4 regions of the Neobacillus sp. SAB-20_R2A genome follow, and region 3 is predicted to be linked to each of the others. Evidence: riboswitches for the same ligand, from Rfam matches in the RefSeq annotation. Region 3 holds a riboswitch; each other region holds the start of a gene.

Region 1 (7,326 bases), 2.3 Mb from region 3:
TATACCGATTAGCCCTGGGAACAAAGATTATCAGACACTTTGCTTCGATGTATTAACAAGACCGGTGAATCAAAATTTTCCTGATTTAAAGCATAAAGAAATTAAGGAGCTAATTTTACAGGAAATGTTGAGAAGGGAAGAGGGGTAATGGACCAGCAAAGCGGAGTTTATGTCTTCTGTGCCATTCGTGAAACAAAACCAAAAACATTTGGAAAAGTAACGATTAACGGACAGGAAAGCGAGATTTATACAATCCACTACAAAAATACCGCGATGGTTGCTGCCAAGGCTAGTGGAGAGGTATTACCGGACCGTCATCATTTATTTGCTCATCAACAAACCATTACGGAGGTAATGAAACAATATTGTGTCATTCCGATGAGCTTTGGAAATGTGTTTCATTCGGATAAAGATGTACTGCTGATAATGGAGAATTTACATGATCATTTTGAAAACTTGTTTATAGTATTGGACAACAAGATAGAAGTTGGTCTAAAGGTTATGGTCAGGCGGGAATGGGTGGAACAAGAAATAGCAAATGACCCAATTTTAAATGAATGGAAATCTGGGAAAAAGAATCTATCTGCCCCCGGTTCTTTTTACGAGCAAATCCAATTGGGTGAAGTAGCCCAAAACTTTGTATTACGTCTTGAAGCACAAGCAGACATGGAAATCTATGAACCATTATTGGAATTGGCAGAGGCAGGCAAGCAGAATAATACCATTCCCGGGAAAATTTTATTGAATGCCGCGTTTTTAGTGGACCGGGAACAAGAAGAAGCCTTTGACCAAAAGGTAAACGAATTATATGAATCCTGGAAGGATAAGGCGGAATTTAAATATTCAGGTCCATGGCCGGCGTATAACTTTGTCAATATTCGATTGAGGATTGAAGAAAATCATGATTCATAAATTATTTACACTGCCCATTCGATCGATACTAAAGCTTGCAGAGAAAATTCAGGATGAGGCTGAGCAGGAGCTTTACAATATTCCGTATATTCAACAGCAGTTGATGGAATTGCACCTGGCGTACGAAATGGGGGAACTAGACGAAGAAACCTACTTAGAGCGGGAACAAGAACTGCTTAATCGTTATAAAACAGCAAAAGAAAGAGAAAAAGGCGAGTAATGGGTTTAAAGGAGGAGGTAACATGACTCTTACAAAAGTAGATAGTGAATTCATTTATGTGTACGGAGTTTGCATAGCAGAGGAACTGCAGAAATCAGAGGTTCCAGACGTTTTAGGAATTGACCACAGCCCTATTATCATTAAAGTTTTTCAAGATTTAGCAGCACTCGTTACCCCAGTAAGTGCCACTAACTATTCCCAACAACAAATTGATCTTCTTTTAAAGGATGCTAAATGGCTGCAGGGAAAAGCGTTTCATCATCATGAAATCATTGCAGACTTTCAGCGGAATTTTACCATTCTCCCGATGTCATTTTGTACAATTTTTCAAACCGAAGGTAATTTGGAAAGCTTACTGACTGGACAATACCATCTACTACTAGAAAAACTTACTTATCTTAAGGGGAAACAAGAATGGAATTTGAAGCTGTTTTGTGATTCCGAGCTGGCTTTATCCTATGTGTTAAAGAATAATCCAGCGATCACGGAGATGAAGCGAAAATTAGTCTCGATGCCAAAGGGAAAACAATTTTTGATGAGGAAAAAGCTTGATCAACTAGTCGCTGCGGAATTCGAGCTTGAGCAAGCCAAATGGCGCCATGAGATTTTACCCCAGCTAGGATCCGTCATTGATGATTCAAATCTCCGCCAAAATTGGGGAAAAGAAGTGACGGAAAGAAAAGATGAGATGGTTGGAAATTATGATTTTCTTATCCACGAAAGTAAAGTGGAACAATTTTTAAATAAAATAGCTGAATTAGAAAAAACGTATGAAGCTTTAGGATGTTCGTTTCAGGTAACAGGACCATGGCCGCCCTACCACTTCGCTAAGTTTGTGAAGGAGAAGGTGTAATGGAACGGTATCATCCCTTAGAAAACAAAGAAGTAACGCTTTTGGATTTATTAGATGGAATCATTGATACAGGAGTGGTCGTACGGGGAGAAATCCTGATCTCTATTGCCGATATTGACTTAATTATAGTCGACCTTAAGCTGCTTATATCGTCAATTGAAAGTGCGTTTGGTTCCTATGAACGTATGAATGGCAGGGAGGGAATAGAAAATGGAACGCTTGCCGCTAGACTCCAATAATGTTGAGCAAGGGTTAGCTAAATTAGTCCTGACGATTATCGAATTGCTTCGCTAGCTGATGGAACGGCAGGCGATGCGGAGAGTGGAAAGTGATTCGCTTACGGATGAACAGTTAGAGGAATTAGGGCTGACACTGATGAGACTGGAAGAAAAAATGGAAGAATTAAAGATTGTCTTTGGTTTAGAAAACGAAGAACTAAATATAGAACTAGGCCCGCTGGGGAGATTATTGTAAGACGAACGACAGGAGAGATACTATGCCCATTCAGCATGCACCTCAATCTTCAAATTTGCTTGAGGTTTTGGAAAAAATACTGGATAAAGGGGTCGTCATAGCGGGTGATATTAAAATATCCCTGGCTGATGTCGATTTATTAACAATCAAAATCAGGCTGTTGGTCGCCTCAGTAGATAAGGCAAGAGAAATAGGCATGGACTGGTGGGTGAATGATCCGTATTATTCTTCCAAAGCCAGATTGGCAGAGGAAGAACATGCCCGTCTACTGGAAAGAGTCGACCGATTGGAGCAATTGGTGGCAGAAAAATCATTGCCTGCTCCTGAAAAAGAAATTCTATTAGCAGAGCCCTCTGAGGAAAGAGCAAAAGAATTACTATTAGGCGATGAGCTGTTAGGGGATTCCCAGGAGAGCCATCAATCATTAAATGAATAAGAGGTTAACGGGGGCAGTCTGGAAAAGACGGCCCTTACTCTTTAGTATGGAATGAAATGTGACTACTGGGTAAACCTACTCTGCCACACCCATCAATGGCTTCAGGCTAAAATAGTCCAGCGCCTGATTGACATCGTGGACATCATATATTTTTTTCTCTAGACAGAATTGGATGACCAAGTCAAAGGTTTCACTGTCGGACAATGAAAAACCGGCCGAACTTAACAGTTTGTCGGTTTCTTTTTTGTTTAATTCAAGGGCAAGCGCCAAGGCCACTACTGTATTTTTTCGTGGGCGGTATTCTGGATTCGAGCGGATCTTAGAAAAATGCCTGCGATCCAATCCGGCTTTTTTGTAGGTTTCTGTGTCGCCAGCTCCTTTTTTATCTATCAATTTGAATAGAGTTTCGTTGAAGGTCGGCTGGCGCTTATTTTTAATAAAATCTTCTATTTCGAGACTATGTATTTCATTAGACTCCATCATTGAGTAAGTAAGGATGTTTAAGTTTCTTTCAACATATTCCTGCAATTCTACTAGCAAGTGTTTATCCAGCATAATTCTACCCCCAAAAATGTCGCTTGAGAGGCGACCATTTCCCAGATTTAATACCCTATTATTATTTTATAAACAATATTGAAAGGATGATAGAGATGAACACGAATATGACTGAAATTATTTTCTTGCTTGACCGAAGCGGGTCAATGGCTGGACTTGAAAGTGATACGATTGGCGGGTTTAACGGATTTATTGAGAAACAGAGGAAGTTGGAAGGGGAGACACGGGTAACAACTGTTTTATTTGACGATCAATACGAAATCCTATGGAATGGGGTTGATGCAAGGCAGATTAACCTCACTGATCAGGAGTATTATGTAAGAGGTATGACGGCAATGTTGGATGCAGTGGGGAAAACCATTCTTGACGTAGGATATCGGTTATCCAAAACTCCTGAAAATGATAAGCCCGGTAAGGTAATATTGGTGATCACGACTGATGGAATGGAAAACGCAAGTAGTGAATTTTCCTATACAAAAGTGAAGGAGCTCATCAAGCACCAAAAGGAGAAATATAATTGGGAGTTTATCTTTTTGGGGGCAAACATCGATGCTAAGGAAGAAGCGGGCTGTCTTGGGATTGATGTTGAAAATGCCTTTAACTTCGAAGCATCTGAAAAAGGTGTTGAGATTATGTATAATATGGTGTGTGAGCAAGTAATGGAGAGAAGGCAGAGCACAAGGAAACTTTAAAGCAGTAGTGTATTTGTTGTAATATATATAGTATCTACTTTGCTCAGTCTATAAGACTGAGTTTTTGTCTTGAGGTGAGTTATGCAAAAGGTAATTGTAATTGGGGCAGGAATACTCGGAGCATCCACTGCTTATCACCTTGCAAAATGGGGGGCCGAGGTTATCATAGTGGACCGGCATGTCCCCGGTCAAGCCACTGACGCGGCTGCGGGGATTGTTTGCCCATGGTTGTCCCAACGGCGTAATAAAGCCTGGTACCAGTTGGTTAAAGGTGGAGCCCGGTATTATCCAGAATTAATAGCTCAGTTAGAAGCAGATGGGGAAAAAGATACGGGTTATAAACGAGTTGGGGCATTAAGTATTCACACTGATCCAGCAAAGTTGGAAAAGATGGCAGAACGGGCACGGACCCGTTGGGAGGATGCTCCCGAAATCGGCGAAATAACAATTTTATCACCAACTGAAACGAATCGACTTTTTCCGCCGTTGTCCGATGAATTTGGGGCAGTTTTTGTTAGTGGCGGGGCACGTGTAAATGGCCGGGCTTTACGTAATGCACTTGTTAACGCTGCAGTAAAACATGGAGCCCAAGTTGTTAAAGGGGATGCTTCATTAATTAGTAGTGATAATAAAGTCCAAGGAGTTAAAGTATCAGATAGGTTACTATTCGCTGATCAAGTCATAGTCACTGCAGGAGCGTGGGCAAAGGAACTTTTGGATCCGCTGGGAGTTGAATTTTTGGTAAGGCCACAAAAGGCGCAAATCATACATTTACATATGCAAGACATGGAAACAAACTCGTGGCCTGTAGTCATGCCACCATCTGATCAATATATTCTAACCTTTGAAGGTGGGCGTGTTGTCATTGGAGCAACCCACGAAAATGATGCAGGATTTGATAATCGGGTAACGGCTGGAGGAGTCCAAGAAATCTTAAATAAAGCTTTAGCTGTTGCTCCTGGTCTCGCAAGTGGAACAATTTTGGAAACAAGGGTAGGCTTTCGGCCTTTTACTCCTGGTTTTCTTCCGGTAATCGGGGCTTTACCAAATTATGAAGGAATCTACTTAGCAAATGGCTTAGGCTCCTCCGGATTAACCAGTGGGCCCTATCTCGGTGCCGAACTTGCAAAACTGGTATTAGGTAAACAAGCAGAAATTGATTTTAATAATTATAATGTTGCTGGTGCTTTAGCCTAATGTTATGCACAAAGAGCTTTTCATGCGAAAAGCTCTTTTCTAATCGAACAAAAAAATTTTTAAATTAATAATAAGTTGATATGACAATGTTGAAAACGCTATCGGGTAAATTGCGCTATAATTTAGATGATTGACAAAACAAAAATAGATTTGTACTATCTTAATATAACTTAATTATTTGTTAATTTAATTTTCTTATCCAGAGCGACCGAGGGACATGGCCCGATGACGTCCGGCAACCCCCGATTGGGAAGGTGCCAATTCCTGCAGAATGACAGTACTTTCATTCTGAAAGATAAGCCGAAATTCTATTTAATTTCGACGCCCCTTTCAGAATGAATGGGGCTTTTTGTTTGGGTATAAAGTCTAGTTTAGATATCGGAAAAATGAGGTAATCAGTATGATTGAAATAAAGAACCTTAGTAAAATTTATAAGACAAAAAAGGGTGAAGTAAAAGGTGTTGATAATGTTTCACTAACCGTCCAGGAAGGTGAAATCTTCGGTATCGTCGGCTATTCAGGCGCCGGAAAAAGCTCCCTGCTCAGATGTATTAATCTATTAGAACGTCCCACATCGGGAAGTATTATGGTTGATGGCACAAACCTTACCTCCCTTAAAGGCGAGCAACTACGTTCAGCAAGGCTTAAGATTGGTATGATTTTCCAACATTTTTATTTAATCAGTCAAAAAACGGTTTACGAGAATATTGCGTTTTCTTTAAAAGCAGCCAACATGCCAAAAGAACAAATTAAAATTAGAGTAGAGGCACTCCTTGAAATGGTCGGCCTTTCTGATAAACGTGATGTCTATCCATCCCAACTCAGCGGTGGTCAAAAACAACGAGTCGGTATTGCAAGGGCTCTCGCAAATAATCCGAAGGTGCTTTTATGTGACGAAGCAACATCAGCACTTGACCCTACGACAACAAAGTCGATACTCAATCTATTGAAAAAAATCAATAAAGAACTCAACATCACCATTGTATTGATCACTCACGAGATGGATGTTGTTAAAGAAATCTGCAGCCGGATGGCAATTATGCAGGATGGACGAGTTGTGGAAGAAGGTTCGGTATATGATATTTTTGCCAACCCGCATACAGAACTTACAAAAGAATTTATTGAGAGTGTCGTGACCCTTGAAATCCCGGAAGTCATTCTAAAAAGCTGCCAGGGGCCAATAATAAAAGTTACCTTTAAAGGTAAGGTGGCGGGAGAGGGAGTTATTTCTGATACTCTTCAACAATTTAACGTAAAAGGTAATTTTCTGCATGGTTCAATAGAATATATTCAAGAGCAACCGCTTGGGATTTTCATAATGGAGCTAAAAGGACAAAAAGAGGAAATAGAAAAAGCCCTAAATTATATTGAAAACCGGGCCGCACAAGTGGAGGTGTTACACAATGGGCTTTGATTTTGCACATCTGATGGAGCTTATCCCGGATATCAATAAAGCATTTTTTCAAACCATCTATATGATTGCAATTTCACTGGTGGTTTCAACGGTAATCGGATTGCCGGTTGGGATATTGCTTTACATAACCGACAAAGGATTATTTATGGAAAATCGAGCTGTCCAGAATGTACTTGGTTTTATTGTAAACATGGTTCGCTCGATTCCTTTTATTATTTTATTGGTGGCATTGCTGCCGCTGACTAACTTACTTGTTGGCACAACCATCGGTCCAACTGCAGCTAGTGTTTCATTATCTGTAGCGGCGATTCCTTTTTTCGCAAGAATCGTAGAAAATGCTCTAAGAGAAATCGATAAAGGGGTAATCGAAGCTGCTATTGCTGCCGGGGCAACCCCGTGGATGATAATAAAAGATGTCCTATTACTTGAAGCAAGATCCGGCATTATCTCAGGTGTTACTTTAACACTCATCAGTTTAGTAGGATTTTCCGCTATGGCCGGAACAGTCGGCGGCGGCGGTATTGGAGACTTGGCGATTCGCTTCGGTTATTACCGGTACGACAATACCATCAT
Region 2 (7,326 bases), 2.4 Mb from region 3:
CGAAAATGAGACGATTCAAGGTCCGGTCAACTTTACAGCCCCAAATCCTGTCACCATGAATGAATTCGGCCAAGTGCTAAGTAAAGTCCTCAAACGGCCGAACTGGCTTCCGGTACCTAGTATCGCCCTAAAAACCCTCTTAGGGGAAATGAGCACACTGGTTGTCGATGGGCAGAGAGTACTGCCAAATAAACTTTTGGAATCCGGCTACACCTTCCAATATCCAGATTTAAAACCTGCGCTGAAAAATATATTTTCCTAAAGACAGTATCTTTCCTCATCGATAAGGCAAAAATGGTGAAGTGTACATTATGTACCATTTTTACCTAATTCAAATAGTTGAAAGGAATGAGCATGATGTCAGAAAATAAGAAGCGCAATAAGGATCGGGAAAGAACTAATTTAACAAGTATGCAGGAGGTCGCGTACGGCCATGAGTTTAAAATGGCGGACCGGGCCGGCGGCTACACGAAACGTAAAAGATAACAACTAAAAACTTTATATAATTTTTCCATTAATGGACCCCTTGCCATTTGCAAATGCTAGTAAAGGGAGCAGGCCTTTTGCTCCACTAGCGATAAAATGAAAGGGGTTTTTTTAATGGGCCGTTCACATGGACATAAGAGTCGTGACAAAAACAAAGCCTCACTTCCTCAAGTACCGAAAAATATGAAATCAGATGGACAGGACGTAGAATTCTCCAAGGAAATGGCTGATGGAGCTGATTTAGAAGCAATGGCGCGCGCAAATGCGGCAAACCAGCGCGTCAGAAATCGCAAATAATAAATGAAAACTCGCCGATTGGCTAGTCCAAGAGGACGGTTCATGAGGCGTAGTTGAATTTATACTTTTAGCTAAAAAAAGAAGAAGCAGGATTCCTGCTTCTTTAATGTATTTAAAGGGGGAGTTAACGATTATTAATTGATGCTGCCTTATTGCGTTTTTACCTCATTTACATGAGCTTTTTTGAAATAGCCTTTGATAAAAGGAACTGCATATCGGTCAAGACCGAAGTAGTAAGCTCCTGCACCTGCGAATAACAGAATCATCGCGGCTGTATAAAGAATTGGGTTCGTGCTTGTCGTACCTGCCAGCATAAAGTTCAAGTTCATAAATGCACCGGCAATCAAGGCTGGGATTGTCGCTAAACCAACGATTAAACCAAGACCGACTAACATTTCTCCCCAAGGTATTAATGTATTAAAAATTCCCACGTTAGGCATAGCGAATTGCTGTAAGAAATCTGCATACCATGCTTGAACCGCAGGGTGTTCGCCAGTTGCTGCCGCCATTGCTCCTTTTAGGAACCCTGTAGCATCGAAACCACCAGTTAACTTATGATAACCTGCTTCTATCCATTGTAATCCAAGCCAAACACGTAATACTGTCCAAACAACTGCTGCGTAAGGAGTTTTGTACCATCTCATCATAATCATCTCCATAGTTTTTTTGTGAAGTATTTCACAAATTTAACTTTAAGTTATTCCCTTATGAAAGGGATTAATCAGCTAGCTGTGGCTTGTAAGGAAGTCTTTGTGAATTGCTTCACTATCTTCTTTACACTTTTAATATACTCTCCTGCTATTGAAAAAACAACGGCTTTCACAGTTTCTTAACATATTAATGTTAGATATATGAAGAGATTGTGAACGCAATACAGCACGTTCCCCCTCCTCTTTTGTGGACAATGTTAATAATGTGGACAACACTAGCTCACCCCTTATAAAACCTGATTTTTACAATCAGCCTTTCTGTTAATAACTAACGGTGGATAACCGCTTTCAAAATTGTGGATAATGTGCATAACATTGTGGACTACCTATAAATACAGGACTTTAGATGTGGAAAAAACACTGGATAAATGAATGTCCATTCATAACAAAAGGAGCATCACATAATAGATGCCCCTCAATTCAACCCTATAATGCCTTCGCTTCCTCAATACCCCTCACGAGGAATTCTCCCTTACCCAGAATCGAAAAATATTGAACCGATGGTTGCCTTTGCGCAAGCTGCTCGATCTCCTTTTTGGAACCCTTTAGGACAAAGATTCCCTCAGAGATTTCATCCATCAGGGTAATAGCGGGACTGCCATATTTTTGGACCAGACCCTGGACCAGCCAGTACTCCCTCTGGTGTTCACTTTTCAACTCAATGTCCTCCCCTGAGGTTTTCAAATAATTAGATTTCGTCACGTGGCTTTGACATACGTGGACCAAATCCTCGATTATCGCACTAGCCGTTGGGTACATGCCTGCGCCCGGTCCTTGAAGGGTGATTTCGCCAACGATATCAGATTTTACATTTACCGCATTCTCTACTCCCTCAACATGGTAAAAAGGGTGCTCAGAGCCGACCAGAACCGGCTTCACCGATGCCTGGATGCGGGTACCTGACTTCCAGATGCTCGCAATATGTTTAAACCTTAACCCTAAGTTTTGCGCTGCTTCAATCAATTCACTCGTAATAGACGTAATCCCTACCCGTTCAACATCACGCCAGTCAGGCTCTTCTCCAAATGCCAGCCTGCTTAAGATCATCGTTTTATAAAAAGCATCATAGCCTTCCACGTCATTGGTCGGATCCGCTTCGGCATAGCCATTTTCCTGCGCCCGCAACAAGCTTTCGGCAAATGACTGCCGCTTTTCCCGCATTTCGGTCAAGATGAAATTGGACGTTCCATTGAGGATTCCCAGGATCCGCTGGACACGATTAATTTTTAAAAGCTGACCGAGCGTTTGAATGACCGGAATCCCCCCGGCCACTGTCGCCTCAAAACCAACCGACACCTGATGCTGTTCTGCCAACTCGATAAGCTCATTCCCGTGGTGGGCAAACATCTCCTTATTCGCTGTAATGATGTGGCAGCCCCGTTGAATTGCTTTTTTCAAGTAGGAAAAAGTCGGGTCTTTATCCACGATGCATTCAATCACGACATCAAGCTTCGGCAATTGGAGAATTTCTTCGAAGTCCGTTGTCAGCAGAACATTCCCGCTAATATCCCGCGGCTTTTGCTTATTTCTAACAAGGACGGCAGCAACCTCTACTTCCTTCCCTAATTCTGCCGCCAGCTCATTGCTATGTGATTGAATGGTCCGATAAACCCCTTCACCTACCGTACCGAACCCGAGAATTGCCACCTTAATTACAGACATGTCTGCCACCCCTTTATTTTTTTGAAAAATAAAAACCCTCTTCATAAGAAGAGGGCTCTATTCCTCCTCTTATCTATCAGGCTACAAATAACCTGCAGGAATTAGCACCTTTTCAAGGAATACCTTGAAGGTTGCCGGGCTTCATCGGGCCTAGTCCCTCCGCCACTCTGGATAAGAGTATTTATTTGATTTTTCATTAAATTTCCAAAGATATATAAAAAGTATATTATCTGAATTTTCAAGAGTTGTCAATATTAAAGTGGCAAAAGGGCGACCGTTTCTTTTGCTGCTAATTTCTCAACCATGTCCAGCCATTCCTGTGGTTTATTGGAAAGCACAGAATAATAGGTGGTAAGAAATTCTTTGACAAGTGATCCCGGAATTTCGGCGATTTCTTCCTTAATCGGCATGAAGCATAGATCCAGCCCAGACACCGCTTCCCCGTTGTTTTCCCAGGATGGGTGCAAGTAGGCAAGGTCAAGGCGCTGATAGCCTAAATGTGACAGAACCTCGCGGCGCACGTACGGGTCCATGACCTTCACGCCGCCAAACTCGTGGTGCTCTACGCGGTATGGGTCATAGATTTCGGCAAACATACCGAACAGCTCCTTGCCGTTTTGGGCAGCAAGCTGTTTTAAGTCCTTCAGACGATTTTCAGCTAAAAATCGGCCAAGCGAGAGGCCTGGTTTGCTGATGATCGTGAAGTCGGTCATTGCAATGTTCCAGTCCGGATAATAGCGGTACTCAGTGGCACCGACGACCTGGTCCTGATCGACGGCAACGAATACGCGGATACTTGGGTCTTCTAACGGTTCTTTCCACAATTCATAATCCAGAACCTCTTCCGGTGGAAAAATCTGTCCCATTAAATCGTGAAGCTTTTTAAAATTTGGGTCTTCAATATTGGTAATGCGTTTAAATTCCATTGGTTCTGATTCCCCTTATAAATTATTTAAATGGGTTCTTCCATTCCATTAATGCCGCATTGTTAAGGGATTCTTTATCCTCTAAATAGTTTCTGGCGACACCGATTGGCACACGTCCGCAGCGAAGGAGAAAGCTGATGACAGGATCCTTCAGCTCGCCCTTGATGACTACGTCGAGATACTCTTCCGGCGTCATTTTTTCAGCCACTTTATGATAGCCCGGCATCCGCCCGCCGCCAAGAAGACGGTCATACCCTTTTTCAATGACCACATGATACATGGCATGCATCATTAATTTTCCGAGTCCCAGCTTTCGGTACTTCGGGCGGACGCTGATATCGACAATGTAGAGGGTGTTTCCGTTCGGATTATGGTTGCGGATATAGCCGTGGTCGGTCACTTCTTCCCATGTATGGCTGTGATTAGACGGGTCCAACTCAACACAAACTCCGGTCAGGGAGCCCGCCAATTCCCCATTAATTTCAACGCATAATGCCCCTTCCGGAAACAGTGTCACATGATTCGTTAATTGTTCTTCATTCCACCAAAGCTCGGATGGAAAAGGAGGCGGGAAGCATTGGGACTGGATTTCGATGAGCTGATCAAAGTCCTCCATTGTGTAATTACGTATACAAACCAGCAGCGGCCGGTCCTGATCATAAACGTAAAATTCACTGCGATACATGAAAAGGCCTCCCTCGTTTTAATTCCAATCTGTATATAAATCAGTGCGGCGGTCGCGCCAGGTGGTCACAGACCCGCGCTCGCGAACTTCGTATAGCAGTTCCAGGTCAAGATCGGCGGTTACGACCATGTCGTTGTTGATTTCCCCTTCTACTAAAAGCCCTTTTGGCGGGAACGGAATGTCGTTTGGAGTGATAATGACGGCCTGGCCAAAGTTTGCCCGCATGAAATCAACCGTCGGCAGCGCGCCAACCGTTCCGGTTAATACTACATATACCTGATTTTCAATCGCTCGGGCATGGCTCGTGTAACGGACGCGATGGAAGCCGTGACGATCGTCCGTGCAGGATGGACAGAAAATAACATCGGCGCCCTTCGCCTTTGCCATCCGGACGATTTCCGGGAATTCAATATCATAGCAGGTTAACAGTGCAATTTTTCCTTTTTCTGTTTCAAAAATTTGAAACGAGTCCCCTGCTGCCATATTCCATTCGTTAACCTCGGTTGGCGTGATATGCAGTTTAGCCTGCTCGCCGACGCGGCCGTCCGGGTAAAATAAATGAGCAGTATTGTAAAGCTTGCCATCCTTTTCAAGGACATGGGTCCCCGCGATGATGTGCATGTTGGTTTCTTTTGCAAATTTGATAAATAGATCACGGTATTGGTTGGTAAAGCTAGGCAGGTCATTGATGGTCAGGCTTTGTCCCTGGCCATTTCCAATGGAAAGTAGTTGCGTAGTAAAGAATTCAGGAAAAAGGACAAATTCAGCCCCGAATTCTTCGGCGGTTTTTATATAATGCTCACATTGAGCGGCAAATTCCGCAAATGAGTTGATTGTGTGAAGATGGTACTGAACAACAGATACTCTAAGTTTCATTTTTCGCCTCCAGGTAAGTTATTGGAAGATAGATTCCATATTGAATTATCTTATAATCTAGCACTTTATACAAATGAAATGCATTCCAAATATGAAAGTAGATAAAAAGCCAGCAGGGGCGCTGGCTTTACTGTAGATATCCTACTAATTTCTTTCCCAAAAGGTAATTTAGTTACCTATTAAACAGCTTACTGCTCTAGTTTTCCCTCAGCAAGTTTAATTTGCTCTCTTACCTGCTCTGGTGAGGTACCGCCAAAGCTATTTCGGACCGCCACCACATGCTCTGGCGCCAAAACAACGTAAATATCCTCTTCAAATAGCGTACTGAACTGCTGATATTCGTCCAGTGTTAAATCCAATAGGAATTTGCCGGATTGAATCGAGTAAAGAACAATTTTTCCAATCACTTCATGAGCCTCGCGGAATGGCAATCCTTTGCGGACGAGGTAATCGGCAATGTCAGTAGCATTAGAGAAGTCATTATTGATGGCTTTTCGCATGACATCCTTGCGAACAGTCATTGTTTCAATCATCGGTGCCAAAAGCTTCAATGAGCCTTCTAGGGTTGCCACCGTATCAAACATGCCTTCCTTGTCTTCCTGGAGGTCCTTGTTATAAGCGAGCGGCAGTCCTTTCAACACAGTCAGCAAGCCAATCAAATTGCCATACGTGCGGCCTGTTTTTCCGCGCAGCAGCTCCGGTACGTCAGGATTCTTTTTCTGCGGCATGATGCTTGATCCTGTACAGAACGAATCATCGAGCTCAACAAACTGAAATTCCTGGCTTGACCAAATAACCAATTCCTCGGAAAGACGAGAAATATGTGTCATGATAATCGAGCCAATCGACAGGAATTCAAGGATAAAGTCGCGGTCGCTGACGGCATCCATGCTATTAGGATAAATGGTTTCAAAGCCCAATTGCTCAGCAACAATCCCACGGTTAATCGGGAAAGTTGTTCCTGCCAATGCACCGGAACCAAGCGGAAGCCAGTTCACGCGTTTCAGCGAATCCAACAGTCTCTCCTTATCGCGTTCAAACATCCAAAAATACGCCATTAAATGGTGGGCGAATGAAACAGGCTGCGCGCGCTGCAAATGGGTGTAGCCCGGAATCAGCGTTTCGACATGCTCCTTCGCTTGTCCGATAATCGCCTGCTGAACCTCTTCCACCAACGTGATCAGTTCAGTTGTCTTTGTTCTTAAATAAAGATGCATATCCGTCGCCACTTGGTCGTTCCGGCTGCGGCCTGTGTGGAGTTTACCGCCAACCGGTCCAATCTCTTCGATTAGCTGTCTTTCAATATTCATATGAATGTCTTCATCTTCAACTAAAAATTCGACCTCGCCGCGGTCTACTTTTTCCTTAATCAATAGAAGGCCATTTTTAATTTTTTCTGCATCCTCCACTGGAATGATGCCACATTCACCAAGCATCTGCACATGGGCAAGGCTGCCTGCAATATCTTCCTTGGCCAGTTTTTGGTCAAAGGAAATCGAAGCTGTAAACTCTTCTACTAGTTTGTTAGTTTCCTTCGTAAAACGTCCGCCCCATAGCTTAGACATCACTTGCTCCTCCTAAATGTAAGAAGATTGCCCCCGAAACAGATTCGAGGGCACTCCGAATTTATTTTTCAATCCCAAATTATTGCTTTACTACCGATTCTTCTTTTTTATTAACCTCA
Region 3 (7,326 bases):
AAGAAGTCTAACTAGGTATAGATGCCCGCTTGAAGAAAAGTCAATTCCATAATGATCTAATACATCAACTTCACTATCACGCAATCCATCATTATATCTTTCTATTAATGATCTTCTTCTTTCTAAAATTAACGGGTACCTTTCCATTTGCCCCAAACCAATGGAAGCCATAATATCAGTCATGTTACATTTATAGGCAGGTGAGAGAATATCATACTCCCACGCACCCAGTTTCGTTTTTGCAAGTGCATCCTTTGATTGACCGTGAAGAGAATACAGCATATATTTTTTATAAATGTCCTCATTGGCTATACCGGGTATGTCTCGCCAGGTTACCGCCCCGCCTTCCCCAGTAGTAAAATTTTTGACAGCATGAAAGGAAAAACTAGTAAAGTCTGCTGCTTCCCCACTATTTTTCCCTTTATAAGTTGCACCAAAGGAATGTGCGGCGTCAGCTAATACAATGATTCTGCCAAAAGCTGCTTGGATATCATTTGCAGGCCTAAAAAGATTTTGCTTCCTATTTACTATTTCAAAAACCTTCTCGTAATCACACATGATTCCTGCAATGTCCACCGGAATAATAGCCTTCGTATTTGCCGTAATAGCCTTTTCTAACTGCGCATAATCCATGTGAAAAGAATCTTCAGCCGTGTCTACAAGGACAATTTTTGCCCCGACATGATGAATGACGCTTGCAGAGGCTGTATAGGTATAAGCTGAAGTAATGACTTCATCGCCTTCGCCTATTCCTAACAATCTTAAAGTCAGCTCCATGCCAGCTGTTGCTGAATTTAAACACACAGCCATTGAGGTATTGGTAAACTCCGCAATTTTATTTTCTAAAAGCTTTGTCTTAGGGCCGGTTGTGATCCAACCGGATTTTAATGTGTTGACAACTTCGTTAATTTCAATTTCCGATATATCTGGAGGTGAAAATGGAATATTTCTTTTAACATTTGTCACTCTAGAATGAGAGATTGGCAAATTCATAATATTTATCAACCCTTTTCCTATAGTTTCCGCATAGCAAACTAACCGGAAATAGACAATGCTCTTTTGGCGGGCAATCGGTTATTTGCAATCTTTAACAGCAGTTCAGAAAGCTCTTGTTTGTCCATGTCAGCAAAATTTATGATTAAATCGTCAATCTCTTCTATAAAAAGCTCTGAGGTTTTACCAATATAAATTTTCGGGTAGACTTGCTCTTCCTGTACTTCATCCTCTTTTAAAAGTTCTTCAAACAGCTTTTCACCTGGCCTCATCCCCGTTATTTCGATCCCAATTTCCTCAATGGAATATCCGGATAGTTTGATTAAATTTTTGGCAAGGTCGATAATTTTAACCGGTTCTCCCATATCTAAAACAAATATTTCTCCACCCTTGGCAAGTGCGCCGGCCTGGATGACCAGCCTTGAGGCTTCAGGGATTGTCATAAAATAACGCTTCATATCAGGATGAGTAACGGTAACAGGGCCTCCCTGTTCAATTTGCCGTTTAAATAACGGAATCACACTGCCCCTGCTTCCCAATACATTGCCAAAGCGAACAGCAACGAACTTCGTTCCGCACTTCTTATCCATTGACTGAATGATCATTTCTGCCATTCTTTTCGTTGACCCCATAACACTAGTTGGATTAACGGCTTTATCGGTGGAAATCATTACGAAGGTTTTCACACCATACAAACTGGCTGCCTTTGCCACATTCATTGTTCCAATCACATTGTTTTTCACTGCTTCTTCAGGGTTGTGTTCCATTAGCGGTACATGTTTGTGTGCCGCAGCGTGATAAATAACCTCTGGCCGATGATGCATCATAACAGCCTCCATTTTTGCCCCATCTTGGATATCGGCAATTTCTGCTATGAATTTAATTGCTGATTCGCCAAAGCTTTCTTTCAGTTCCATTTCAATTGAATATATACTGTTTTCACCATGACCAAGCAAGACGATTTTAAGAGGGTTAAAACGGGCAATTTGCCGGCAAATTTCAGAACCAATCGAACCTCCTGCACCTGTAACCAACACCGTTTTGCCGGTAATGTTTTTTGATATAGAAGCAATATCCAACTCTACAGGATCTCTCCCCAGAAGGTCCTCGACCTGAACGTCCCGAAATTGATTTACGGATACCTTTCCAGTCACCAAATCTTCAATCATTGGAAGAATTTTAGTTTTTGCAGGCGTTTTGGCACATTCCTGAAAAATCACATTTAACTCTTTCTTGCTAAGTGAGGGAATAGCAATAACAATATTTTTAATGTTATAGTTTTGAACAGCTTGTTCAATGGAGGCTACCCCGCCAACAACAGGAATCCCAAGAATATCTAGCTTATGTTTGTGGATGTCATCGTCAATGAAGCCCACAGGAAGAAGATTGATGCCCCGATTCTTCAATAACTGTCTAGCAACCATTGTCCCCGCTGCTCCCGCACCAATGATGAGGGTACGATTTTTATTTTGGTTCTTTTGATAATGAGAATCTCGAAAAACTCTCCAGCAAAATCTGGACCCGCCAATGAATATAATATGGAGTAACCAAGTAACAGTGAGAAGCCTGACATTGATTTCAAGGAAGAAAGTTTTCTGCAGGACTGCAGCAAAAATAATGGAATAGGTCACAACCTTAAAAATGATTAATAACTCTCCTATGCTGGCATATTCCCAAGCCTTTTTATAAAGGTTGAGCATGACTGAAAAGATGTGGTGGCTAAGTAAAATTGAAAATGAAGTAAAAATAATCAAAAAGGTAAATAAATGAGTGGTAGCATCAACCAGAAATCTGCTTAAGAATATTGCACCTATGACAATACATGAGTCTATTAAAAAAAATAATGACAACCTCTGTCTGTAGGTCATAATCTCTCCCCTTTTGTACATTAGCTTTTATAGCAGCCAAGATTAAAGCTTTTGATTATCCAGGCTTCGTGAAGCCCTAAATAATCAAAAACTTTAATTATATATAGGGCATCTAACCCCCCCTCACACCACGCTCTCGACGACTTGCGTCTAAGGTATATTTCAACCCACAGCATGATCGAGTGTCTCCTTTGATAATGGCTAGGAAACCTCACCAGTAAATTCTATTTTACGAATCACTTGTACCTTAACAAGAACTATTTTATTTGCAAAAAATACCATTCAGAACATACTAGGTAAATATCCCTAATATTTTTTTCCTCCCGTTCTGTTTTGTAAAATCCGAAATAAAATAGTAATTTACAATAATGAGGACAAGCCAAAAATGGACAATTGTACTTTTAGAGCTGATAATAGAATTGTTTTACACTTTACTGCTTTCCTTGGATAAAAAACTAATTGACGAACCGCCAAAACTGTAGTAAATTTTATAAATAGTCAAAATATTAATATGTTCTTATCAAGAGAGGTTGAGGGAAGGGCCCGGTGACACCTCAGCAACCTTCAATGTCTTTTACATTGAAACGGTGCTAAGTCCTGCAAATTGTTACTAATTTGCGAGATAAGAAGAGTGACAGATGTATTGTACATGCAAAGGTCTTCTTCTTATAGAAGGCCTTTTTTTAATATCAAAAAGGAGTGTAGACAACAATGTATAAAATCGATACGAAACTTGCTCAAATTGGGAACCGCAGTGAAACTACAACAGGAACTGTAAATCCCCCAGTCTATTTTTCAACTGCATTCCGGCACGAGGGGATTGGACAATCCACAGGATTTGATTATATTCGAACCGGAAATCCAACACGTCAGCTGCTTGAGAAAACTATCGCCGATTTAGAAGGCGGAGACCAAGGCTTTGCCTGCAGTTCTGGAATGGGGGCCATTTTAACGATTCTTTCCTTATTTCAGTCTGGTGATGAATGGCTGGTTAGCGAGGATTTATATGGCGGAACCTACCGTTTGCTCGAAAAAGGCTTTCAAAAGTGGGGCTTGAAAAGCCAATATGTAAATACCTGTTGTCCTGAAGAGGTTGAAAACAACATTACACCAAATACAAAAGCAATCTTCTTGGAGACACCAACTAATCCGCTTATGCAGGAAGCTGATATTGCCGCCATTGCAAAAATTGCCAAAGCGCATGACATATTGTTAATTGTGGACAACACCTTCTATACCCCTCTTCTGCAGCAGCCGATTTCACTTGGAGCAGATATCGTGATTCATAGTGCAACGAAATACCTTGGAGGCCACAATGATGTTCTAGCTGGACTGATTGTCGCGAAGGGTAAGGAACTTTGTGAGGCATTGGCCTTCCATCATAACGGTGCGGGTGCCGTTTTAAGCCCCTTCGATTCCTGGTTGTTAATGCGCGGGATGAAAACATTGTCGCTCCGTATGGAACGGCATGAGAAAAACGCTAAGGCTGTTGTTGAGTTTCTTTCTAATAGCGATGCGGTGACAGATGTCCTTTACCCAGGAAGAGGCGGTATGGTTTCTTTCCGTATTAAAGATGAAACGTGGGTAAATCCGTTCCTGCAAAACATAAAACTGATTTCGTTTGCTGAAAGCCTTGGCGGAACCGAAAGCTTTATCACGTATCCAGCGACCCAGACCCACGCTGATATCCCGGAAGAAATCCGAATTGCACAAGGTGTCTGTAACCGTCTATTGCGTTTTTCTGTAGGAATTGAAGATGCAGGAGATATCATTTTTGACCTAGAGCAGGCTTTTGCTAAGTTAGTTGAAGGAGTGAATGTGTGATGGAACACGAAGAATTTAGTTTTGAAACGAGACTTCTTCATAATCGGCATAAAATGGATGCACAAACAGGAGCAGTCAGTGTCCCGATCCAGCATGCATCTACCTTTCATCAGTTTGAAATCGACAGTTTTGGAAAATACGATTACGCCCGCAGCTTAAATCCAACTCGGGAAGCTCTGGAGGATATTATTGCAGAGCTCGAAGGCGGAGTCCGAGGATTTGCTTTTTCATCGGGGATGGCTGCCATTTCCACCGCCTTCCTACTTCTCTCCTCCGGAGATCACGTGATTGTCACAGAAGATGTTTATGGCGGAACTTATCGAATGGTGACACAAGTCCTGACTCGTTTCGGGATTGAACATACATTTGTAGACATGACTGACTTTGATCAAATTAAGCAAGCAATTAAGCCAAATACAAAGGCGTTTTATGTAGAAACACCATCCAACCCGTTGTTGAAGGTTACCGACATCAAAGCCATCAGCCAGCTGGCAAAGTCCATTGACGCCCTGACTTTTGTTGATAATACCTTCCTAACTCCTGCACTGCAACGGCCGTTAGAGCTTGGTGCTGATATTGTCCTTCACAGCGCCACTAAGTTTCTTTCAGGCCACAGCGATGTCGTCGCAGGACTTGCCGTAGTAAAGGACGGGGAACTAGCAAAACAGCTTTATTTTTTACAAAATTCGTTTGGAGCAGTTCTCGGTGTGCAGGATGCCTGGCTTGTGATGAGAGGTCTAAAAACGCTTCAGGTCCGGCTTGAGCAATCGCAGAGAGCTGCATTAGAGATTGCGAAATTCCTAGAGTCACATCCAGCTATTGAAAAAGTGTATTACCCAGCGCTTGAAAATCATCCGCAAAAAGAATTGCAGGAGGCGCAAGCAAGCGGCGCTGGTGCAGTCCTTTCATTTGAGCTTGCTGATGAGGATGCCATGCGTACCTTTGTGTCAAATGTAAAAATTCCTGTCTTTGCGGTAAGCCTTGGTGCAGTAGAGTCGATTTTGTCTTATCCGGCTAAAATGTCCCATGCTGCCATGCCGCAGGAGGAAAGAGAAAAACGGGGAATTAAAAATAGCCTTCTTCGCCTATCCGTCGGACTGGAAAACCCTGCTGATTTAATCAAGGATTTTTCGCAAGCCTTGGAAAATCTGCAGAGTAAATAAGCTCTCTTAAGGAGAATAGCGATGAGTTTTTTAGAAAAATTACAAAATCAAATTTTGATTGCCGACGGTGCTATGGGAACAATGCTTTATTCCTATGGAAAAGATTCCTGTTTTGAGGAATTGAATCTTTCCCGCTCTGAGCAAATTCAGAATATCCACAAAGCCTATATTGATGCCGGTGCCGATATTATTCAAACGAACACCTATGCGGCCAACTATTTAAAGCTTGGACGATACGGGCTAGAGGATTCAGTCAAGGACATCAACAGCGCCGCTGTACTAAATGCCAAAAAAGCTGCCGAGAACCGTGCCTATGTGCTTGGGACCTTGGGCGGCAACCGTGGCATCAAGCCCAAATCCATTTCAATAGAAGAAATTAAACGGAGCTTTCGCGAGCAGCTGTATTGCCTTTTATTAGAGGGAGTTGACGGGCTTTTACTCGAAACCTTCTACGACCTGGAAGAGCTTGAAACCGTCCTGACCATCGCCAGAAAGGAAACCAATCTGCCAATTGTTGCGCAAGTTTCCCTTGCAGAACCAGGAATTCTGCAGGACCGTACTCCTGTCAATGATGCTCTGCAGAGGCTTGAAGGGCTAGGCGCTGACGTTGTTGGCCTAAACTGCCGGCTTGGCCCGCATCATATGCTGGTTGCGCTCGAGCAAATCGAACTGCCTAAGCGAGCCTTTCTTTCAGCCTATCCAAACGCCAGTCTCCCTGCTTATACGGATGGAAAGTTTCATTATGATGGTGATGCCGATTACTTCCGCAGGTCTGCGGCTGAATTCCGCAAGCAAGGTGTCCGACTTTTAGGAGGATGCTGCGGCACAACACCTGAACACATCAGGGCATTTGCCACCGAATTAAAAAACAGCGCTCCGATAACAGATAAAGTAGTAGAATTAAAACCAAAGAAAATCATAGTTGAAGATCGTCCTGCCAAGCGGGACTACGCCCCACTTCAAGATATTGTGCAGGAGCGGTCATCAGTTATCGTTGAATTAGATCCGCCAAGAAAGCTTGATACAACGAAGTTTTTTGAAGGGGCAAAGGTTCTAAAGGAAGCCGGAATTGATGCGATTACACTAGCAGATAATTCTCTTGCGCAAGTGAGGATTTCCAATGAATCTTTAGGCTATTTAGCAAAAAAAGAACTAGGAATGCGTCCGCTTATCCATATATCCTGTCGGGACCGCAACATTATCGGTCTGCAATCCCATTTGATGGGCTTACACACGTTAGGAATGCATGATGTTCTGGCAATCACTGGCGACCCTGCGCGTGTCGGCGATTTTCCGGGGGCTTCTTCCGTTTATGATGTTTCTTCATTTGAACTGATTCAAATGATTAAACAATTAAATGAAGGTTTATCTTTTTCCGGAAAGGACTTGGGCCAGAAAACGGCGTTCAGCATTGCCGGAGCCTTTAACCCGAATGTCCGCTCGGTGGAAAAAGCGGTCAAACGGTTGGAGAAGAAAAT
Region 4 (7,326 bases), 1.8 Mb from region 3:
GAAGGAAAAAGGCGAAGGCCAATTTGTGCCCTCTATCCAGGAAGCCAAGCAATACGAACTCAATGAAAAAGAACTAGAAAAATTAGCAGCGATGAAAAAGAGAATGATCATTGGCAATCCACTGGAGGTAAAAAAGAAACTTGAGCAGTTACAAGCTTCATATAATGCGGATGAAATTATGATTTTAACGATTACACATTCTCCGAAGGATCGCATCGAATCCTATAGACTCATCGCTGAAAAAGTGGTTTTATAACTATTTAATACGCATCTATTAAAACTTTGATACAAGAAAAGAGACCATCATTTCGATGGCCTCTTGAACTTAAGTTACTATTTTTGTGTTTGCCCCGCTATTTTTCGTAATAATTGATTAAGAGAATTCAATTCCTCTTCAATTTCAGATAGTCGTTTTTCCAACGGGGCTATGTTTCCTTTTACATACTCTAATTTTTCAAGATTATGTTGCAGTTGTAAGTATTCGTCTTTCAACTCTAAAATTTTATACTCAATCTGTTTTTTATCCATTATTGGTTTCACTCTCCATAAGTCTTAATTCTTCTTTCTATGATTACAAATCCGATGTGTTTTCACTACTATTCTGCCCAGTTGCTTTCATCCCCAAAAAAAGAACCGCCCGCAGGCGGCTGTAAATGTAATAAACTACCTAGAAGTTGTAGCTAAAGTTGCTTCAGGTGTTGTTACCTTGTCATAGAAGTCAACGAATTGGTCGCGCTCGTCACTATTTCGATAAGCCATTGCCACCCGTGGATGCTCATTAAGGACACCAGAGATCATATAAGGAATGATATAGCCCCATTCCCACTTTTCTCTCATTTCTAACATATGCTTTTCGATTACACCCAGTAACGGTTTTAGTTCATAGCTTGGTTTTTTTATGTAGCTGACAAGAAGCTCTGTATTGCAGTTCCCTGCCGCCCGTCCCATGCCGTAAACAGATGAATCCAGGAAGGTAACTCCATTTTGATGTGCTGTCAAGGTATTAGCAAATGCTAACTGCAAATTGTTATGTGTATGAATACCAAGCTGCTTGTTAGGGAGCATTGCTTGAAACTTTTTCACTTGATGTGCAATATCAGCCGGGTCTAAGCTTCCAAAAGAGTCCACGATATACACAACATCGACTGGACTTTCTTTGACCATTTCCATGGCTTCAATAAGCTTCTGTTCAGGCACACTAGATAAAGCCATAATATTGAGAGATGTCTCATATCCTAAATCATGGAACATTTGGACAAGCTCCAGGCCCTTGTCCACTTCACGGATATAGCAGGCTACCCGAATCATATCCAACACACTTTGCTCGCGAGGCAGGATATCGTTGGGATCGACACGGCCAATATCTACTAATGCAGATAGCTTCGTGAATTTTTTCTCAGGAATGATTTCTTTCAGAAAATGATCATCTAAAAATCTCCATGGATTAGGCTCAGTTGCGTTCAGCAGCTTAGCGGAGTTTTTGTAGCCAATCTCCATATATTCAACGCCAGCCGCACTTAGTCCATTATACAAGTCCTGGACAAATTCGATACTGAAATCCCAATTGTTTACTAAACCTCCGTCACGGATCGTACAATCTAAAATTTTGCTGCGATGTTCCATAATTTTAAATTCCCCCTGTGGTTATGCTCATTCGTCATAATTTGAATATATATACCATGAATCTTTTAAAGGTGTCAAACTTACATGTCAGCCGTTCTAAAAATATTTGATAAAATTGTTAAAGTATTTCTATATTAATACTACTATCATTTTATCACTTGGCTCCAATACTTTGACGTCGCATTTGTCTATTTCTTTGTAATTCACTTTGTTTCCAAATGTATTTTTGCATATATAACCTAAGCACGTCATTCATAGACTTTCCATTTTTTTCAACAGCATCTCTAAAACTTTGGATTATGTTTTCGGGTATTTCAAAATTTACTTCTACATTTTTATTTCTGTGTTCCTGGCACATTTTATACCTCCTGACAGACCGATCTATCCATTTTTCCTGGGTAGTCACAAAGGGGTGAATATTTAGAATATTTGTATAGAAACTATCATATCAGGTGAAAACGCGTACATTTTTATTAACTTTTCGACAAATTACGACATAATTAAGGAATCAATGATGTATGTAGAGGATCTTAAAAGCCTAAATGAGGCATGAGAACCGTCCCCATGCCTCAAATTCTTCCGATATTCTTTGGGTCTCTAATGATTCCTGGGTTACCGGGAACCCAGTTAGCTGGGACTCCTTCTCCGGTGCTTCTTCCGTATTGTACCCCTTGTATGATCCTTAGTATTTCGTAAACATTTCGGCCAACTTCTAATGGGTATACCAATTTGGATACAATTATTCCATCTGGATCGATAATGACGGTTGCTCTTAAGGCTGCCCCAACTTTTTCATTTAGGACTCTGTATGCTTTACTGATTTGGTGTGTTCGGTCACTTAGAAGTGGAAATGATACCTGAGAGGCATTAGGAGATACCTCAGCGAAAACTTTATGGGCATACACACTGTCCGTGCTGATAGCAAGGACATTTGTATTAAGTGTCTTTAGTTGATCCTTAATAACAGCGACCGCTGCCAATTCTGTCGGTCAAACAAAGGTAAAATCACTTGCATAAAAAAATAAAATAACCCAGCTTCCACGATAGCTTTCTAGACGAAGCTTTTTTATTTTCTTTTCTGCATGATCATAAGCTTCTGCTTCAAATAGGGGCGCCATATCCGTTGTCTGTGCACAAAATGGCTGCAAAGATCCATCAAAATGACCCTCTCGCCTGTTAAATTCCATTGTTTCACCTCAGATCATCACGTGAATCTTAATTCCTTGCTGCAGTTCATTTTTTAATACGTTGCCATAAATACTATATGTTTAGGTATTTGTCCCATTGAGCCTATTTTGGATAGCTTTTCCATTCAACCACAACAATAGTGTTGTAGATTTTTGTTGACAGAAAATCTGAACAGGTGTATCTTTACTGTTAATTAAATATTTTCGAATATTCTTATCAAGAGAGGTGGAGGGACTGGCCCTTTGAAGCCTCGGCAGCAGACACGTTCGTACTGTGCCAATTCCAGAAGCGAGTGCTTGAAGATAAGAAGAGATTTAGTAATGGCTATTACCCTCTTCTTATTTTTGAGAAGAGGGTTTTTTATTACACCGAGAAAGAAGGAATAATTAATGACAGCAACACTAGTAAAAACTCCATTCAAAGCTGACCATGTCGGCAGCTTTCTTCGAACAGAACCGGTTAAAGAAGCTAGAAAGGCTTTTGCCAATGGGGAAATTGATGCAGCTGCCCTGAAGGCGGTTGAGGACCAAGAAATTGAGAAATTGGTTCAAAACCAAATTGGAGCAGGCTTAAAATCCATTACAGATGGTGAGTTTAGACGTTCATGGTGGCATCTGGATTTCTTGGCTGGTTTGGAAGGTGTAGCGTTTTTCGAAAATGAATATATCAGCAACTTCAAAGGCGCCCAAACAAGAAACAACGCCATTAAAGTAGTGGGCAAAGTGGACTTTAATGATCATTATATGCTCGAACATTTCAAATTTTTAAAGCAGGCGGTTGAAAAATATGGTGATGGCAGCCAAGTGGCGAAGTTCTCCATCCCAAGCCCGAACATGTTGTTTACGAGAATTCAAGGCGATGAGTACTACAATGGCAACAGTGAGCAATTTTTTAAAGATACCGTAGCGGCCTATCAAAAAGCCATCCAAGCTTTCTATGAGGCTGGTTGCCGTTACTTGCAATTAGACGACACATCTTGGATTGATTTTGTTTCAGAAGAGCGGATCAATGCAGTGGTAGAAAAAGTTGGCAAGGATGTTCATGAAATCATCAAAACAAGAGTAAGTGCGATCAATGAAACCATTGCCAATAAGCCGGAAGATATGACAATTACGATGCACATTTGCCGCGGCAACTTCAGATCCACCTATATTACAAGCGGCGGTTACGATCAAATTTCCGATGCCATTTTCGCTGAGCTAAATGTGGACGGGCTATTCCTAGAGTATGATGATCAGCGTTCTGGTGACTTCGAACCTTTAAAAGGCTTCCAGCGTCCTAACCTAACCGTTGTACTAGGATTATTCACATCTAAATTCCCAGAACTCGAGGATCCAGAATCCATTAAGGCAAGAATTAAAGAAGCAAGTCAATTTATTCCTTTAGAAAACCTGGCAGTAAGCCCTCAATGCGGCTTTGCTAGCACAGAAGAAGGAAATATTTTAACGGAAGAAGAGCAGTGGAATAAGATTAAACATGTAGTGACTATTGCTAAGGATGTTTGGGGAACCATTTAATCCCATTAGGAGAGGCCGCCTTCCATTTCTATGATGGAAGGTGGCCTTTTTCAATTTAATCGTTTCTGAAATTGGTTGTATGTTTCTACTTTAAAGAATTCCTAAATATTGAATAATCTGTTAACATAGAATGATAAAATCTGAGGTAACTAGATTGGATTTACATAACTGGAGGAATGACTTACTATATGGGGGATTTCATACAAAAGGCAGAGGATCATCAAGCAGTGCTTTCTCGTTCAAAACGAGTATGGATGGCGATTGTTCTCGGTTCACTTGCAGCATTCGGCCCTTTATCCATTGATATGTATTTACCGGCCCTGCCGAATATCGCAAAAGATTTCCATACAAACGCCTCTTCTGTTCAACTCAGCCTGTCGCTTTTCGTGCTCGGTTTAGCATCAGGGCAACTGCTCACCGGACCTATCAGTGATGTAACCGGCCGCCGAAAACCACTTTTAGTCGGCTTAATGATTTACTTTATCGTGTCCCTTTTATGCGTATTTAGCCCTTCCATTTGGGGATTGATTATCTTACGGCTCATCCAGGGCTTTGCCGGATCAGCAGGAATTGTCATCTCAAGGGCGATTGTCAGAGATTTATATTCAGGAACTGAATTAACCAAGTTTTTTGCACTTCTTGCATTGGTGAACGGGCTGGCCCCGATCCTCGCTCCGATTATTGGTGCGCAGCTGCTTAAGGCATTTCCATGGCAAGGTGTCTTTATTGTTTTAAGTATCATTGGAATCGTAATGTTTTTTGTCATTCTTTTTGGTTTGCCTGAAACGCTGCCTAAAGAAATGCGTTCGGCTGGAGGCATGAAGAATACATTTAGACCTTTTTTAAAACTAATCATGGATCGAAGCTTTATGGGTTATGCTTTAGCACAGGGCTTAGTCTTTGCTGGCATGTTCGCGTACATTTCAGGTTCTCCCTTTGTCGTACAGGATATTTATGGTGCCTCCCCGCAAATGTTTAGCATGATCTTTGCGATCAACGCGATCGGGATTATGATCATGAGTCAAACAACAGGCAGGTTGGCAGGGAGAATCCCTGAAGCTAAACTGTTCCAATTCGGATTGGGAATGTCCGCAACAGGCGGAATCATTTTACTCCTTCTTATATTTTTACAGGCAAAGCTAATTTTGGTTTTGATTCCATTGTTTTTCGTTGTATCCAGTGTAGGAATGGTAAATACAGCAGGATTCTCCTTAGCTATGCAAACACAAGGAAAAAATGCGGGAAGTGCTTCTGCCTTGCTGGGTGTTACTTCCTTTACCTTTGGTGGATTTGTCGCTCCCCTCGTTGGTATAGGCGGCGGGCAGACAGCCATTCCGATGGGCGTAGTAATTTTATGTGCCGGTTGTGGAGCGGTGTTATTGTATTGGATTCTAGTAAAGAGAAACCGAGTAAGGGGTTCAATTTAAACCCTCCTGAAAAATCCACCTTCCATTTGTAACGATGGAAGGTGGTCTTTTTTTCTATTTCCCCTCAAACCAGCGGCGGGCGTTATCAACCATCATAAGGTTAATTTGTTCCTCCGTTACTCCACTCGCTTTCAATTCTGGGATAATTTCTTCAAGCACAAAAGTCATCGTCCATTTCGGGAGCACATGCTCAATTAGTCCCTCAGGATACCAATCCATCGAGCAGCAGTGATCCTGTGATAAAAACATGCGGTCTGCATAGCCTTGCTTCGCGAGTTCGATAACGGTTGTGTTTCTATTTTCCGTTGTACACTCAGCAGTTAAGCCATAACGGTCCATGCCGATAAATACTCCATGGTCCAGCACCTTCAATATGTACTCCATGTTATCGGTATCTCCGGTATGCCCGATCAGAATCCGCTTTGAATCCACTCCCTCTTCAAGAAGGATATCAATTTGGTTTAAGCCGGTGCCGGTTCCTGGATGAGAATGTGTCATAATCGGTACACCTGTCCGCTTTTGAGCACGGGCAACGGCGCGGATAACCTTCTCAACATCAGGGGTGACCCCTTGTGTATCCGTGGCACATTTTAAGAACCCTGCTTTAATGGATGTGTTTTGAATTCCGACTTCAATATCTCGGACAAACAAATCAGCCATATAGTCGATGTCGCGGTTTTGGAAATGTGGTGGGATATAGTGATAGGAGTAGATTCCAGTTGCGGCGATGATTTGAACCCCCGTTTCGCGGGAGACTCTCTCAATAAAGCGGATGTCACGGCCAAGTTCCATGACGGTTGGATCACAGACGGTTTTCACACCGAGTGCTTTTGCTTTATTCACTTGTACCACTGCTCTAGCGAAGTCTTTCTCCTCATCATACAAATGGGGAAACTGCACGAAAACAGACTCAGAGCGAATACGCATGTGCTCATGGATTAGCGTTAAACCCAGTTCGGCAGAATCAACTTGTCCTGTAACAGAATTAATAAGTGTCATTCCATACTCCCCTTTCACCCTCGGTCCATTGAAAAATTAAAAAATAATCCCTAACCTAAGTCTCGAGCACAACAAATGTTAACGTTTTCATATTAGCGCATAAAAAATGCATATTTGTTGCTAATCTCATTCATCAACTTTTAAAAGATTATGAATTATCTGATAGATATAGTACCAAGCCTCATCCTTTAATGTCAATTTTTTTGTAAAAAATCCCAGGTCAACCTTGTATTCTTGTAAATTATTATTTCTTGCAGAAAAAATTCACTTAATTACTAGAATATTCTGTATTCGTTGTATTATTATTATAACTGTAACCGATTTCAGCAGAAGCAGAGTGTTTAAAAAAATCTATTTGGTGGTGATTTGTTCAATGTTTACACGTCATTTTGAATTCTGGCCAGAACGGCTGCCGAAAACTTTACCGATCCCTGAATCAACCATTTACGACAATCTGGAAATGACGACAAAGCGTTATCCGAATAAGACGGCAATTATTTTTTACGGAACAGAAATCACCTATAAACAACTACACACAGAAGTTAATAAACTAGCAGGATATCTGCAGAAAG

The links. A riboswitch is a leader RNA that binds a small molecule or an ion and turns the genes downstream of it on or off. The one in region 3 is predicted to bind S-adenosylmethionine.
Region 1: it holds a riboswitch for S-adenosylmethionine, as region 3 does, so the genes downstream of both, V5M37_RS06215 (methionine ABC transporter ATP-binding protein) here and V5M37_RS23955 (methionine biosynthesis PLP-dependent protein) in region 3, are expected to answer to the same signal.
Region 2: it holds a riboswitch for S-adenosylmethionine, as region 3 does, so the genes downstream of both, V5M37_RS06445 (homoserine dehydrogenase) here and V5M37_RS23955 (methionine biosynthesis PLP-dependent protein) in region 3, are expected to answer to the same signal.
Region 4: it holds a riboswitch for S-adenosylmethionine, as region 3 does, so the genes downstream of both, V5M37_RS14850 (5-methyltetrahydropteroyltriglutamate--homocysteine S-methyltransferase) here and V5M37_RS23955 (methionine biosynthesis PLP-dependent protein) in region 3, are expected to answer to the same signal.

The regions. Positions count from the first base shown of each region.
Region 1 covers NZ_CP145895.1:1,246,144-1,253,469, forward strand. Annotated here, with positions in the region: gene gvpN (gas vesicle protein GvpN) at 1-148, shown strand, start outside; gene V5M37_RS06170 (GvpL/GvpF family gas vesicle protein) at 148-912, shown strand; gene V5M37_RS06175 (gas vesicle protein GvpG) at 902-1,132, shown strand; gene V5M37_RS06180 (GvpL/GvpF family gas vesicle protein) at 1,155-1,985, shown strand; gene V5M37_RS06185 (gas vesicle protein) at 1,985-2,224, shown strand; partial or broken gene V5M37_RS06190 (gas vesicle protein K) at 2,196-2,459, shown strand; partial or broken gene V5M37_RS06195 (gas vesicle protein) at 2,482-2,772, shown strand; gene V5M37_RS06200 (hypothetical protein) at 2,971-3,450, opposite strand; gene V5M37_RS06205 (vWA domain-containing protein) at 3,546-4,142, shown strand; gene V5M37_RS06210 (NAD(P)/FAD-dependent oxidoreductase) at 4,224-5,339, shown strand; SAM riboswitch class I at 5,532-5,641, shown strand; gene V5M37_RS06215 (methionine ABC transporter ATP-binding protein) at 5,740-6,753, shown strand; gene V5M37_RS06220 (methionine ABC transporter permease) at 6,743-7,326, shown strand, end outside.
Region 2 covers NZ_CP145895.1:1,299,431-1,306,756, reverse strand. Annotated here, with positions in the region: gene V5M37_RS06465 (TIGR01777 family oxidoreductase) at 1-262, shown strand, start outside; gene V5M37_RS06460 (YfhE family protein) at 358-486, shown strand; gene V5M37_RS06455 (YfhD family protein) at 601-783, shown strand; gene V5M37_RS06450 (DoxX family protein) at 933-1,427, opposite strand; gene V5M37_RS06445 (homoserine dehydrogenase) at 1,920-3,155, opposite strand; SAM riboswitch class I at 3,222-3,333, opposite strand; gene V5M37_RS06440 (GNAT family N-acetyltransferase) at 3,410-4,081, opposite strand; gene V5M37_RS06435 (GNAT family N-acetyltransferase) at 4,104-4,766, opposite strand; gene V5M37_RS06430 (carbon-nitrogen hydrolase family protein) at 4,785-5,642, opposite strand; gene argH (argininosuccinate lyase) at 5,831-7,207, opposite strand; gene V5M37_RS06420 (argininosuccinate synthase) at 7,287-7,326, opposite strand, start outside.
Region 3 covers NZ_CP145895.1:4,860,248-4,867,573, forward strand. Annotated here, with positions in the region: gene V5M37_RS23945 (DegT/DnrJ/EryC1/StrS family aminotransferase) at 1-993, opposite strand, end outside; gene V5M37_RS23950 (polysaccharide biosynthesis protein) at 1,035-2,861, opposite strand; SAM riboswitch class I at 3,376-3,490, shown strand; gene V5M37_RS23955 (methionine biosynthesis PLP-dependent protein) at 3,573-4,685, shown strand; gene metC (cystathionine beta-lyase) at 4,685-5,848, shown strand; gene V5M37_RS23965 (bifunctional homocysteine S-methyltransferase/methylenetetrahydrofolate reductase) at 5,870-7,326, shown strand, end outside.
Region 4 covers NZ_CP145895.1:3,043,743-3,051,068, forward strand. Annotated here, with positions in the region: gene V5M37_RS14825 (LLM class flavin-dependent oxidoreductase) at 1-256, shown strand, start outside; gene V5M37_RS14830 (SE1832 family protein) at 334-528, opposite strand; gene V5M37_RS14835 (aldolase catalytic domain-containing protein) at 664-1,623, opposite strand; gene V5M37_RS14840 (hypothetical protein) at 1,778-1,981, opposite strand; gene V5M37_RS14845 (peroxiredoxin) at 2,193-2,810, opposite strand; SAM riboswitch class I at 3,022-3,120, shown strand; gene V5M37_RS14850 (5-methyltetrahydropteroyltriglutamate--homocysteine S-methyltransferase) at 3,201-4,328, shown strand; gene V5M37_RS14855 (multidrug effflux MFS transporter) at 4,517-5,755, shown strand; gene V5M37_RS14860 (phosphotriesterase family protein) at 5,810-6,754, opposite strand; gene V5M37_RS14865 (long-chain fatty acid--CoA ligase) at 7,128-7,326, shown strand, end outside.